Regions from separate parts of the Pseudoalteromonas sp. SG43-8 genome, predicted to be linked through region 1. Evidence: predicted binding sites of a transcription regulator. Region 1 holds the regulator's gene; the other holds the start of a gene.

Region 1 (7,643 bases):
CCCGTATTGCGGTTGACCGCGACCACTAGTTTTAACTAGTTACACAGTGTGACATTAATTCTGAGCAATAAAAAAGCCTGCAAATGCAGGCTTTTTTGTTGCTTAAACCGGCTATTACGCCATGAAATCAACACCTTCTTTGATGTCTTTTTTCAGAGTTTCAAGCATGTCATTTTTTGCTTTTGTTTCAAATGCGCTTAGTTCGCCGTAAGAAAGAATTTCTTCTACTCCGTTTTTACCTAAACGTACTGGATGTGCAAAGTACTCTGCATCGCCATTTTCAACAGCAACGTAAGCGTAATCTACAACTTCTTCACCTTGTAGGCCTTTAACTAAAGACATACAAAAACGAGCTGCAGCAGCACCCATAGATAGCGTAGCTGAACCACCGCCTGCTTTAGCATTTACAACTTCAGTACCCGCATTTTGGATACGTGGAGTAAGTGCAGCAACTTCTTCATCAGTGAAAGAAACACCTTCAACTTGAGAAAGTAGAGGCAGAATAGTTGTGCCTGAGTGACCACCAATTACTGGTACTTTTACAGTTGCTACGTCTACGCCTTTAAGTTCAGCAACAAATGCTTCTGAACGAATAACGTCAAGCGTAGTAATACCGAATACGCGTTTAGCGTCGTAAGTACCTGCTTTTTTGAATACTTCAGCAACAATTGGAACTGTGCCATTTACTGGGTTAGTAATAATACCTACTAACGCTTTAGGACAGCTGGCAACAATGCCTTCTGCTAACGTTTTGATGATGCCAGCATTTACATTGAATAAATCAGCACGATCCATACCTGGTTTACGCGGCATACCCGCTGGGATAAGAACGATGTCAGAGCCTTCAAGCGCTTTATTTAAATCGTCTGCGCCAAAGCCTGCAACTTTAACATCTGTTGGGATGTGAGAAAGGTCAACCGCAACACCTGGTACTACTGGTGCAACATCATAAAGTGATAATTCAGAGCCAGCTGGTAAGCCTGTTTTTAATAATAAAGACAACGCTTGGCCGATACCGCCTGCAGCACCTAATACAGCAACTTTCATTGGAATTCTCCGTAATTTGAGGTAGGAAACATTTGTGGCTCTTAAGATAATGAAATTAGCGACTAAAAACAAATTTATCCTGTCTATTTCAAGTATATTTTCGACCATAGTCGTAAACTTATGTGATTTAACGCATCAAACTGGCAAGTTAACTAAACAACTGCTGCATAATTATTCATTTTTGTGTAGAATTTGCGGCATAAATAACAAAAACGAATAAAGACTATGCAACCACAAGATAAACAAGAAGCACTGGTAAAAGCATTTAAATCACTATTAAAAGAAGAAAATTTTGGCTCTCAAGGCGAAATAGTTGATGCGTTAAAAGATCAAGGTTTTGACAATATAAGCCAAAGTAAAGTATCACGCATGTTAAGTAAGTTTGGCGCTGTACGCACACGTAATGCCAAACAAGAAATGGTTTACTGCTTACCTGCTGAAATGGGTGTACCTACGGCTAAAAGCCCATTACGCCAATTAGTAATCGACATTATGCACAACGAAATGATGATCATCATTCGTACCAGCCCAGGTGCTGCTCAGCTTATTGCACGTTTATTAGATTCATTAGGTAAAGCAGATGGCGTACTAGGAACAATTGCAGGCGACGATACTATTTTTATCGCTCCTGCTAAAATATCTGAAATAGATGTAACACTTGAACGCGTTCGCATTTTATTTGATACGGTTTAATAGCAAATTAAATTTGTTTTAAAAACCCTATTGAAGGTGCAAAGAAAGCAGAGCCCATATCGGCTTGAGTAAAATCAAGCCAGTGGTCGTAGCAATCCCCTTCCCCTAAACGACTATTAAGTACTTTTTCAAATGCGGTGCCCGTACAAGCGCATGTAATTGATAACATTCCCTGCTCATACACGTCGCCATAAGGCATGCTTTGATTTAATAGTAGCGGTTGTCCGTCTTCGTCTTTTAGCTCACTTCGCGAAGCATGGCTGGTTTCGATCGCTGGGGTAATTAGCGTGTTATCAAGACGCGTACGTCCCATTATTTGCTCTTGCTCACTCAATGATAAATGCTGCCACATAGTTAGATCATGTTTATAACGCTGAACATGAATATAACTCCCCTGATCTTCAAAGCTACCAGGGTTGCTGATTAAAGCCGTAGCGCGCTTTTTTCTTCCATGTGCGGTGTCGCCACCATAAATAAAACCGTTAAAATCACGACCATCTAAAAAACGAAAATTACGAATTTGCTCCACCAGCTCAACATCGGGGGCAAATAATTTTAAAATTTGCAGCGCAAATAAATGGTTAACATCTTCACGGTCAGAGCGAATTTGCACAAATAAATCGCACGGTTGTACGCTCATTTGGTGATCGCTATGGGTTATATTGGGAAAGCTCTGTAACTCGCTTGGAATGTATTCAGGGAGGATATGCGGCCAGTATTGCGCACCAATAGCAACCATACAAGAGAGCATTGATTCTGAAAATTGATCGCTAAACTCTTCTTCTATAGCGCTTACTTGTTTTAACTTTGCGCGAAGTGATTCGTCTTGACCATCAAACACATTAAAAAATAAGTGCAAACCGTGTAAGTTTGCTTCAGCACAAATCCCTGATTGCGCTTGCGCCATTGTTATTCCTTAGTTTTACAGATAAAAACACAGCGAATAACAAATTAATTACGATTCGAAAAAATTCACCGTGTGAGGTTTTATTTTTATTATAACCTGATCATTATTTTCAAATGACTGGCCATATTGTGCAGCAACTTCAATTTCTTGTTCATCAATAACAAGCGAATAAACATACGCCGAACCAATAAAGCGACGACTTATGATTGTAGCTCGCTTGCTGAATTTGTCACTTTGGTTATCTGCCACTAATTCTATTTGATGAGGGCGCACATATATAAGCCCTGCACTTACATTATGCTTACTCTCAACATAAGATTCGACTAAACCAAATGGTGTTTTATATTCAGTTGCGGTTAACACTTCTGCGCTTAAGTATATGCCCTGACCCAGAAACTCTGCAACCTCCTTTGAACATGGAGCTGCAAAAAGCTGCTCAGGCGTGCCTTGTTGCTCAATTTTACCGCGATGCATAATGGCAAGTGTATCTGAAAACGCAAACGCCTCTTCTTTTGAGTGTGAAACAAACACAGCAGATACTTGAGTTGCCTTAATAATTCGACGTATATCGGCAATTAATTCAAAGCGTACTTGTGTGTCGATGTTTGAAAAGGGCTCATCAAGGAGTAATAAACTAGGTTTATAAGCTAATGCACGAGCGATAGCGACGCGTTGCTGTTGGCCACCCGATAACTGGTGTGGAAACCTGTCAGCACAGCCAATTAAATGTACAAGCTTAAGCATTTCATCAACGCGTTGCTGCTTTTGAGCTTTGCTCATATTACTAAGCCCAAATGCGATATTATTTGCCACCGTTAAATGCGGAAACAACGCATAATCTTGAAACATCATGCCGATGTTACGATGCTCAGGTGAGACAAACGATTGCTCATCACTCACTAATTTACCGTCTATAAAAATAGACCCTTGCTTGGCTTCAATTAAACCTGCAATCGCCTTTAATGTGGTTGTTTTGCCGCATCCACTCGCCCCGAGTAGACAAACAATTTCATCTTTACCCACTGTTAAATCTAAATCGTGAATAACCTTTGTGCCGTTATAGTGATAGCTCACGCCTTGTAAAATTAAACTACTCATTTAACTACGCTGCTCCATAGAACGATTAATAAAATACAAAGGAATAAACCCAACAATAACAATAAATAATGCAGATATTGAAGCAAGCTCTAATTGCTCATCACTCACATACTGAAATACATGAGTAGCTAAGCTTTCAAAATTAAACGGTCTGAGCAATAGCGCAGCTGGCAACTCTTTCATACACTCAATAAATACCAATAAGGCAGCAGTGAGCAATCCTCTTCGCAGTAAAGGTAGGTGCACTAAACGCAGCGTTTGCCCTTGGCTTTTACCCATTGATTGGCTTGCCATATCAAGTGATGGACTAATACGTAAAAAACTCGACTCAATTGCTCCGTGTGCAATGGCGTAAAACCTAACAATATAAGCAATAATAATAGTAAGAATGCTACCTGTAAGCAGTAAGCCAATATCTAAATTATACGGCTCGAGCGCTGTGTTAATGGTGTTCTCTAACAATGTAAGAGGTAATAAAACCGCAATAGCGAGTACAGTTCCTGGCAATGCATAACCTGTGCTTGCTAAACGCCCAGGAATAAGCGGATACGCTTGCTTTGCAACACGCTGATAAAAAACCACAAAAACACTCAACGTAATGGTTATAACACTTACAACTCCTGCCACTTTTAAACTTTGCCAAGCGTAACTAAAAAACTCAACATTCCATGCTTTATCAAAGTAGGCAATGGCGTAATTTATAAGTACTGCAATAGGAATTACAAAAGCGATAAGTAAAATAAAGCTACAAAATGCCGTTGCGAGCCAAGCAGACTTTCCTTTTAATACATAGAGAGATTCGCTATTTACACTTGATTGTCGCTCAAATACCGCTTGGTTTCGGCGACTAAAACGCTCTGCCATTAATGCTAAAAATAACAGAAGTAACATCACACCCGATATTTTAGCGGCCGCTGTAAGTGAGTAATAACCAAACCACGTATCGTATACGGCGGTTGTTAATGTACTTACGGCAAAATAACTCACTGTTGCAAAGTCGGCCATGGTTTCCATACTAATAAGTGCAAGAGCCGCCACAATTGCCCCACGAGAGAGTACTAAACTGACTTTAAAAAAGCTTTGCCCAGGAGATAGCCCCATTAACTGACTAGCTTGTACTAATTTGAATGACTGCTCGCGAAGGGCTGTTTTAAAAATTAAAAATAAATACGGGTAAAGTACCAAGGCAATCATAACGATGGCGCCGGGTAATGTTCGTATATCAAAAAACCAATAGTCGTTAGGTGATTGCCAGCCAAACCATTCTCTCAATGCTATTTGCACCGGGCCCGCATAATCTAATAAATCAGTGTATACATAGGCAATAATATAGGTAGGCATAGCAAGGGGCAGCATAAGTGCCCATTCAAACTGTTTTTTACCCGGGAAACTACAGTAAGCCGTTAGCCACCCAAGTGGCAAAGCTATGGCGCAGCTAAGGACGCAAACACCTAAAACTAACAATACGGTATTGGTTATGTAGTCCCAAAGCACGGTATCCCACAGGTGAGAAAACACCTCAGAGCTACCTTGTAGAGATTCAAAAAGAAGAAAAAACAACGGGGCCGATAGTATTAAGCCAGTCGACCAAGCAAAGAGCTGCCATTTAGACAGCTTAAATTTATTAGTCATTAAAGATCGAACTTCACCTCATCAATTAGCTTAAGTGCTAACGGACGATATTTACTAATCTCATCAAGTGGCAAGCTGTCTTCTTTAAAGCTACCCCAAGAGGCAACCAAAGTTGATAATTCAACACCCGACTTAACTGGATACTCCATATTTAATGAGGCATACATGTTTTGTGCTTTGCTGTCGGTCATATATTCTATGAGCTTTAATGCATTTTCAGGGTTTTTAGCGTATTTGGTAATAACCGCACCCGATACATTTATGTGTGAGCCACGATTAACTTGATTCGGAAAGTTAATATTTACGGCCTCTGCCCAACCTTTTTGTTCTTTATCTTCTAGCATTTTGCCAAGGTAGTAACTATTACCTAATGCCAAGTTACATAAACCTTCTTTAACAGCTTTAACTTGAGCACGATCGTTACCTTGAGGCTTGCGTGCTAAATTAGCCTTAACACCTTCAAGCCACTCTTTAGTTTGCGCTTCACCATGGTGTGCAATCATAGAAGCCACTAAACCTAAATTATATGGATGTTTGCCAGAGCGCGTACAAATTTGTCCTTTGTATTTAGGGTCTGCTAAATCTTCATAAGTGAGCTTAGGTAACTCACCAACTCGCTCTTTTGATGAATACACATTACGCACTCGCTTAGTAAGCGCAACCCATTGGCCATCACCGTCACGAAAGGCAGCTGGAACATTATTATTTACACTGTCACTTTTTATAGTTTGTGTTAATTTTAAATCTTCTAATTGAATAAGCGCACTAAAGTTAGAGGTTAATACTAAATCAGCTTTACTGTGCTTGCCTTCGCGTTTAACACGCTCAATTAGCCCTTTTTTAGCAAAAACAACATTGGTTTTTATGCCTGTTTGCTTTGTAAAGTCTTCTAAAATTGGCTGAATTAAAAACGGTTGACGAAAAGAGTAGATGTTAACAACATCGTTTGCAAAGACTGGTGCCGATGCAACTACCCCTAAAACAAGTGCAAATACTTTCTTCATTATTCCACCTAAATAACTGTTATTATCAACGAATTCTACCGTGCTCATTCTAAAAGTGCACACTTTAAATAAATGTAAATATGTAAATAACGCCCAAAAAGGAAATACGGTGTAAGAGATGTCTTACGGATGTGACAGCTAATGAGTAAAAAACAAGATAAAAAACAACCTAAAAATAGTTAAATATATGAATAATATGAAATTTATTTTTGTTACTATTGCAAAAACACTAATTGAATGTAGTTTTATCTCTATTTTAGTTGCTGTATTGCACTATAATTTACGCATCAACCAAGCAATGACGCTTATTGAGTAAAAGGAAATGGACTGCTTACTCAACCAACCAATGATTAGGTTATCAGGACAACACGGATTTTAGGACAGGCTCAGGATGAGTATCACAACGCAATGTTGTAAAAAGGACAGCGTCAGGAAGATGCGAAAAGGATAACAACAAGGCTAAGTTGTTCAACAGGATGTTGAAGGAATAAATGGACAGGCCTTTAAGGCAACACAAGGGATTGGTTAAAACAAGGATACACTAGGAAGTGTAATTAAGGATTTGGTAATAGTATTTACCCTACAGGATGTTTAGGAATTAAAGGATACAGGCCCGGATGGTCTACATTACATAGAACTAAAAAGTAATATAGTAATAAACATGGATTAGTGAAAATTGGAGTTGATTAAGTTCAATTGCAGGATGCAGAAAATTAGAAGATTCCGCAAGCGCGCCTAGAGATAGAGCGCGCTTTTCTTTGCCTAGAATTTGGGTTGAGTAAAGCTCTGAGCAACTATCACTAATTTTTAACAAGTAATATATCGCATCCCTGCCAATCAATGCTAAGACCTTAAAATACTTTACTTATATTTTAAATTTCGCTAAGTTTTTTATTAATTGCGCCGATAACTAAATAACGCAAGGATCATTAATACTCAATGGATATGAATTTTAACACATCTCAAAGTAATACCTTTTTATGTAAAGTATCAGACGCAAGTACAGCAAAACCAATTGGTGTATTTAGTGCCCAAACCCCCAGCGAAAATCCCTATAAAGCTTTATTTAACCCCAAAGGTTATAACTTTTTAAATATGCCAATGAGTGAGTTTAAAAATATACTTAACGAAATTATTCAGTTAGAACGCGACATTCGTATTAGCAAGTGGGGTGAAGGTGCTCGACCTGATGAGTTTAGTTATCAACTTAATAGAATAGCAGACGCAATTGCAACGACTCAATTTAATGGCAAAATAGACAT
Region 2 (7,643 bases), on a different contig from region 1:
GAGCGTGTCTTTGGCAAGCAGTACCTCTTGTTGTGCATGTTTATATGAGAGCTTTGCACGTGATAAATCATCAACTGCTTTTTCAAGATCAATTTGGCTAATTAAGTGTTGTTGTATTGATAACTGCGCGCGACGATTTTCGCGCTCAGCGGCGTTAAGCTCAACTTGTGCCATATCGAGTGTTTTATTTAAGGTGAGTGTTTGGCGTCTTGCTTGCAAATGCTGCCTTTGCTGCTCGCCTTGTAGTCTTTTAAGTACAGACTCCTGTTGCTTTAATTCGTTAGTTAACTCAGGGCTTTGCAGCAGGGCAAGTGTGTTGCCTTGCTTTACTGTATCGCCGGCCTTTACTTTTAAATCTATAAATCCACGTTCTGGACTGTAGATTTTAGGAGCATTAGCAGCAACAATTTTACCACTGGCGGCAATATCTCGAATGAGCGCTTTAACATGTACTTTTGCAACCTGTACTTTTGAGCGGCTAATAGAGCTTTTAGCGCTATGGTTAGTTAAAAAAATATAAGCAACTGTAGAGACCACAATGAAAACAATCGCAGTGATTATCGCGTATTTTTTATAGCTTATAGGTGCCTTTACTTGTACGTCTTGTGCGCTGGTATCTTTAATCATTTAATTCCCCCTACATTGCTTTTATGTATTTTTCGCACAGCATTAATAAAGCTGCTGTGCAAATGGCGGCAATAGGAGAGAGCAAAAATAAGCTTAGAGTAAACATAGTAATTCCAATTAGCGATTATATGTAAAGCTATACGATTAATATGCCAACTATTATCACATTGATATTAAAGTGCTTTTTATTTTTTGTTCTTGAAAATGATGTCCGCGGACAGTTTTTATGTCCGCATCGGACACCGCTTTAAATAAAAATTCACTATTAATGTACAAAAAATGACATGAACTTTCATAACTATACTAATGAGCAGCAATAATCGGGGATGTTAAGCCATTAAAGTAATGAAATAGCATAAAACTATCTAAATGTTAACTGAATAGCCCTTCATTAGTTGAATACTTATTCACTTTTGCTCACCTTTACGTTTACGTAAGCTGCGACTTTGGGCGCTTGTGTTTTTTACAATATGTTAAACTTGACACCAGTGTCATGAAAAAATAGTGGTTAAAATAACGCTAAATGTTAAAAATAATGATAAAAAGAAATCTTGCTATGAAGTGAGAAATATTCAAGAATGTGAATATGTATTCAAAGTGCTATTGACTCTATTTAAGATAGAGGCTAGTTTTGTCCGTCTGTTAGCAAATCGTCGAGCAGTTCATCCACGCTAACAGTGCAGCAAGGGGAGGGGTCTATGTTATACGACTCAAAGTTAGAAAAAGAAAATTGTGGCTTTGGCTTAATAGCCCAAGTTAATGGTCAAGCTAGTCATAGGCTTATTCGTACTGCTATTACGGGGCTTGATCGCATGCAGCACCGTGGCGGTATATCTGCCGATGGTAAAACAGGTGATGGCTGTGGTTTATTATTACAAAAACCAGATAGCTTTTTCCGTGCAATTGCCAGTGAACATAATTGGCACTTAGGCAAAAACTACGCAGTGGGTATGATATTTTTAAATTCAGATCCTGTTTTAGCACAAGCTGCAAAACAAATACTTAGCGAAGAATTAGAAAAAGAAACGCTAAATATTTTAGGCTGGCGTGTTGTACCAACCGACCCATCTATGTTGGGTCCTATTGCTGTACAGCAATTACCAGGTTTTGAACAAATTTTTGTTAGCGCGCCAGAAGGTTGGCGTTCTAAAGACTTAGAGCGTCGCTTATATGTAGCACGCCGCCGCGCTGAAAAGCGCATTGTTGATGATGAAGCTTTCTATATCGCAAGTCTATCTGGTTTGGTAACTATCTATAAAGGCTTAATGATGCCTGCGGATTTACCTAATTTTTACCTAGATTTAGCTGATATTCGTATGACGAGTGCGATTTGTGTTTTCCATCAGCGCTTTTCTACTAATACTCAGCCGCGTTGGCCTTTAGCTCAACCTTTCCGCTATTTAGCACACAATGGTGAAATTAATACTATTGAAGGTAACCGCCAGTGGGCACGCGCACGTTCTTATAAGTTTGCGTCACCGCTTATTCCTGATTTACAAAGCGCAGCGCCGTTTGTAAACGAAACCGGTTCTGATTCATCAAGCCTAGATAATATGCTTGAGCTATTTTTAGCAGGCGGCATGGATTTATTCCGTGCTATGCGTATGCTCGTGCCGCCTGCATGGCAGAAAAACCGTGCAATGGACGACGATTTACGTGCATTTTACGACTTTAACTCTATGCATATGGAACCATGGGATGGCCCGGCAGGTATTGTTATGTCGGATGGTCGTTTTGCGGCGTGTAACCTTGACCGTAATGGACTTCGCCCAGCACGTTATGTAATTACACAAGATGGTTTTATTACGCTTGCATCAGAAGTGGGTATTTGGGATTACACTGCGGATGAAGTGGTTGAAAAAGGCCGTGTTGGTCCAGGTGAATTATTAGTTATTGATACTAAACTTGGCAAAATCTGGCACTCGGATGAAATCGATCAAGATTTAAAATCTCGCCATCCTTACAAGTCATGGCTTGAAGAAAACGTTAAACGTTTAGTTCCATTTGAAGAACTTACTGAGCAAGACGCCGGTAATCGCTCATTTGATGACGAAACGCTAGTTAAATATCAAAAAATGTTTGGTTATACCAACGAAGAGCTTGATAGCGTTATTCGTGTAATGGGTGAAAACGGCCAAGAAGCGACAGGCTCAATGGGTGATGACACGCCATTTGCTGTGCTTAGTGAAGGGCATCGTTCACTTTATGATTACTTCCGCCAAAAATTTGCGCAAGTAACAAATCCACCTATCGATCCACTACGTGAAAACCATGTAATGTCGCTTGCAACCTGTATTGGTAGTGAGCAAAACGTATTTAACGAAACAACGGGCCACGCTAAGCGCCTACAGTTTGATACACCAATTTTAATGTACGCAGACATGCAGCAGCTATTAAATGCTGATGAAGCGCACTACAGCTACTGTAAAATTGATATTACCTACACAGTTGAAGAGGGTTTAGAAAACGCGGTTACGCGTATTTGTGACCAAGCACAAGAAAAAGCAGCTGCGGGCTGTATCATGCTTATTTTAACTGACCGTAACTTTGATGTAATAAATTTACCAATTCCAGCAGCTATGGCTGTAGGTGCGGTACAAAAACGCTTAGTTGATAACAACTTGCGCTGTGAATCAAATATTATCATTGAAACTGGCAGCGTGCGAGATGCGCACCAGTTTGCTGTGCTATTAGGTTTTGGTGCTACGGCAATTTATCCATACCTTGCGTATGAATCGTTAGTTGCGATGAGCGACAGCAAAATTATTGATAAGTCGTATTGCGAAGTGACCCTTGCTTATCGTAAAGCCATTAATAAAGGCTTATACAAAATTATGTCTAAAATGGGCATAAGTACGGTTGCGTCTTATCGTTGTTCAATGTTGTTTGAAGCGGTGGGATTATCTGATGCGATTATTGAAATGTGCTTTAAAGGCGTTGCAAGTCGTATACAAGGTGCATGCTTTACTGACTTTGATGAAGATCAGCAAAGTTTGCACAAACTTGCTTTAAGTAAGCGTAAATTATTAAGCCACGGCGGTTTATTTAAGTACGTTCACGGTGGTGAGTATCATGCTTATAATCCAGATGTTATTCAAACCCTGCAAAAAGCGGTTCGTTCAGGTGATTATAAGGACTACAGTGCGTACGCTGATTTAGTTAATAATCGTCCAATAGCGACTTTGCGCGATATGTTAGCGCTTAAACTACCTGAGCAAGGTATAAGCATCGATGAAGTAGAGTCTGCAGAAAACCTATACAAGCGTTTTGACTCAGCAGCAATGAGTATTGGTGCGTTATCACCAGAAGCGCATGAGGCGCTAGCAATTGCAATGAACCGCTTAGGTGGTTGTTCAAACTCTGGTGAAGGCGGTGAAGATAAACTGCGTTATGGTACAGAGAAAAACTCGCGTATTAAACAAGTCGCTTCAGGTCGATTTGGAGTAACGCCTCATTACTTACGCAGTGCTGACGTTATTCAAATTAAAGTAGCGCAAGGTGCAAAACCAGGCGAAGGTGGACAATTACCGGGTGAAAAAGTAACGCCGTATATTGCTAAGCTTCGTTATTCGGTACCAGGTGTTACGTTAATTTCGCCACCACCGCATCACGATATTTACTCAATTGAAGATTTAGCACAGCTAATTTTCGATTTAAAACAAGTAAACCCTAAAGCACTTATTTCTGTAAAACTTGTTTCAGAGCCTGGTGTGGGAACCATTGCAACAGGTGTTGCTAAAGCATATGCCGATTTAATTACTATTTCTGGCTACGACGGCGGTACAGGCGCAAGCCCACTTACTTCTGTTAAATATGCGGGTAGCCCATGGGAGCTTGGACTTGCTGAAACACAGCAAGCACTAGTTGAAAATGGCCTTCGTCATCGCATTCGCCTGCAAACAGATGGTGGCTTAAAAACAGGTTTAGATATTATTAAAGCAGCAATTTTAGGTGCTGAAAGCTTTGGTTTTGGTACTGGTCCAATGGTTGCCCTTGGGTGTAAATACTTACGTATTTGTCACTTAAATAACTGTGCGACCGGTGTTGCAACACAAGACGAAACACTTCGTCAAAAGCATTATCACGGCTTACCAGAAATGGCGATGAACTACTTTAAGTTTATAGCGCAAGAAGCGCGTGAAATTATGGCTAGCCTAGGCGTTGCAAATTTAACTGACTTAATTGGCCGTTTAGATTTATTAGAAGAAATTGAAGGCAAAACTGCAAAGCAGAAGAAAATTGATTTATCGTCTGTTATTGCTCAGCCGAACAACCCAACTGGCGAAACACTGTATTGTAGTGCGCCTAACAGTTCGCATTACCTAGGTAAGTTAAACGAAAGTTTATTAGCTAAAGCGCAAGAGGCAATTGATACGTCAAGCGGTATCTCGCTTGTGAGTCGTATTTGTAATACTGACCGCTCTGTAGGTGCAATGCTTTCGGGTTATATTGCTGATAAACACGGTAATCAAGGTATGGCGGCAGACCCAGTAGCAATTGAATTACACGGTACGGCGGGTCAATCGTTTGGTGTTTGGAATGCCGGTGGTCTTGAAATGACATTGGTTGGCGATGCTAACGATTACGTAGGTAAAGGCATGGCTGGTGGTAAGTTAGTGATTCGTCCACCACTTGGCTCATCTTTTGAAAGCCATAAAGCAACCATTGCCGGAAACACATGCTTGTACGGCGCTACAGGCGGAAAACTGTTTGCAGCGGGTTGTGCCGGTGAGCGCTTTGCAGTTCGTAACTCAGGTGTGCAAGCGGTTGTTGAAGGTGTAGGTGACAACGGTTGTGAATACATGACCGGTGGCGTTGTGTGTGTACTTGGTAATGTAGGTGTTAACTTTGGCGCGGGTATGACTGGTGGTTTTGCTTATATTTTAGATGAGCGAAATGATTTTGAAAAACGCATTAATCCAGAGCTTGTAGAAATAGTAACACTAGACGAATTAACGTCGCATCAAGAACATTTACGCGGCTTAATTGCTGAGCATTTAGAGCTTACGGGTTCGTGCAGAGCAGAAAGCATTTTAGCTAACTTTGAACTGTACTTACCGATGTTCAAATTAGTAAAACCAAAATCAAGCGACGTAAAAAGTTTACTCGGGCATCGCGCTCGCAGTAGTGCCGAACTACGTGTTCAGGCGCAATAAGGGGGCAGTATGAGCGAAAATGTATATCAATTTATAGACGTGCAGCGTGTAGACCCACGCAAAAAACCAATCTCGTCACGTAAAAAATCTTTCGTAGAAATTTACGAACCCTTTTCAGAGAATCAGGTTAACTCACAAGCTGATCGTTGTTTAGATTGTGGTAACCCGTATTGTGAGTGGAAGTGCCCAGTACATAACTACATTCCACAATGGTTAAAGTTAATACGCACAGGTCGTATTATAGAGGCAGCAGAGCTTTCTCATCGTACAAATAGCTTACCAGAGGTTTGTGGGCGTGTTTGCCCACAAGACCGTTTGTGTGAAGGTTCGTGTACATTAGATGAAGAGTTTGGTGCGGTTACAATTGGTAATATTGAAAAATACATTACCGATGAGGCATTTAAAATGGGCTGGAAGCCTGATATGTCTTATGTAACTTGGACCGACAAAAAAGTAGCTATTATTGGTGCAGGCCCAGCTGGTTTAGGGTGTGCTGATATTTTAGTTCGTAACGGCGTAAAACCAGTAGTGTTTGATCGTCACCCAGAAATTGGCGGACTACTCACGTTTGGTATTCCTTCTTTTAAACTTGAAAAAGAAGTGATGCAAAAGCGCCGTGAAATTTTCACTGAAATGGGCGTGGAGTTTAAGTTAAATGTTGAAGTAGGTGTTGATATTACGCTTGATCAAATTTTAGCTGATTACGACGCCGTATTTTTAGGAGTTGGTACGTATCAAAGTATGCGTGCAGGTCTTGAAAATGAAGATGCACCAGGTGTTCACGATGCACTCCCGTTCTTGATTGGTAACACTAACCGTGTAATGGGCTATGACGAGACTAAGCAGCCGTGTATTGATATGGCTAACCAAAAAGTAGTTGTACTTGGTGGTGGTGATACAGCGATGGACTGTGTGCGTACGTCTATTCGTCAAAACGCTGCAAAAGTAACGTGTGCTTATCGTCGTGATAAAGAAAATATGCCTGGTTCTAAACGTGAAGTTAAAAACGCCAAAGAAGAAGGCGTTATATTTACCTATAACGTTCAGCCTAAAGGCATTGTATTGAACGATAAAGGTAAAGTAACTGGCGTTAGAATGGTTAAAACTAAATTAGGCGAACCTGACGCAAATGGCAGAAGTCGTGCTGAAGAAGTACCTGGTTCAGAGCATGTGATAGAAGCTGACCAAGTTATTATGGCATTTGGTTTCCAGCCTCACAAAATGGATTGGTTAGAAAAATACGATGTAGAAATAAATCACTGGGGCGGCATTAATGCACCAGAACAGGGTGAATTTACACATCAAACAACGAACCCTAAAATATTTGCTGGTGGCGATATTGTGCGTGGTTCAGATTTAGTGGTAACCGCTATTTTTGAAGGACGTAATGCTGCAGAAGGTATTATGGATTACTTAAAAGTTTAATTGTTCGTATTAATAAAATAAATAAGAAGCAAGCCAACTGGCTTGCTTTTTTTATTGTTTTATTCGAATGTAATGTCAACGTAGTTAGCCACAAACGGTATTATATTAATATCACCTGTAGCATAGCTTTCTTTAGCGACACCTTGAGTTTTTACCTTTAGAGTACTACCAAGAGGGATTATTATGCTTTAGTGTGGGTGAGCTTGTTTCGAGCTAAATACGGATGCTTAGGGCATCTATTAAGCAGCCTTGAGGGTTAATTCATACATCAAACTTTACGCTTTACTTAACCAACACAAGGGTACAGGCATATACTTATAGCAACTCGATTTTTTTGGATTTTCAGTAGTACTAGCTAACGTTATTTGGCCATAATCTGTAGCTTCTTTTGTTGCTTAATATGCTATAACTCTTGTTTGCATCGTTGTATAAATA

What was found. The regulator ArgR, encoded in region 1, controls arginine synthesis, uptake and breakdown. The targets are predictions, from matches to a motif close to ANTGAATANNTATTCANT.
Region 2: gltB (glutamate synthase large subunit) is a predicted target of ArgR. The motif match lies at 1,207-1,224, and genes of this name have one in related genera.

The regions. Positions count from the first base shown of each region.
Region 1 is NZ_JACJEX010000010.1:93,583-101,225, reverse strand. It holds gene ispB (octaprenyl diphosphate synthase) at 1-29, shown strand, start outside; gene mdh (malate dehydrogenase) at 115-1,047, opposite strand; gene argR (transcriptional regulator ArgR) at 1,273-1,740, shown strand; gene H5122_RS15870 (Dyp-type peroxidase) at 1,748-2,647, opposite strand; gene H5122_RS15865 (ABC transporter ATP-binding protein) at 2,696-3,745, opposite strand; gene H5122_RS15860 (iron ABC transporter permease) at 3,746-5,377, opposite strand; gene H5122_RS15855 (Fe(3+) ABC transporter substrate-binding protein) at 5,377-6,381, opposite strand; gene H5122_RS15850 (hypothetical protein) at 7,321-7,643, shown strand, end outside.
Region 2 is NZ_JACJEX010000001.1:338,599-346,241, forward strand. It holds gene H5122_RS01605 (efflux RND transporter periplasmic adaptor subunit) at 1-627, opposite strand, end outside; gene gltB (glutamate synthase large subunit) at 1,326-5,783, shown strand; gene H5122_RS01615 (FAD-dependent oxidoreductase) at 5,793-7,208, shown strand.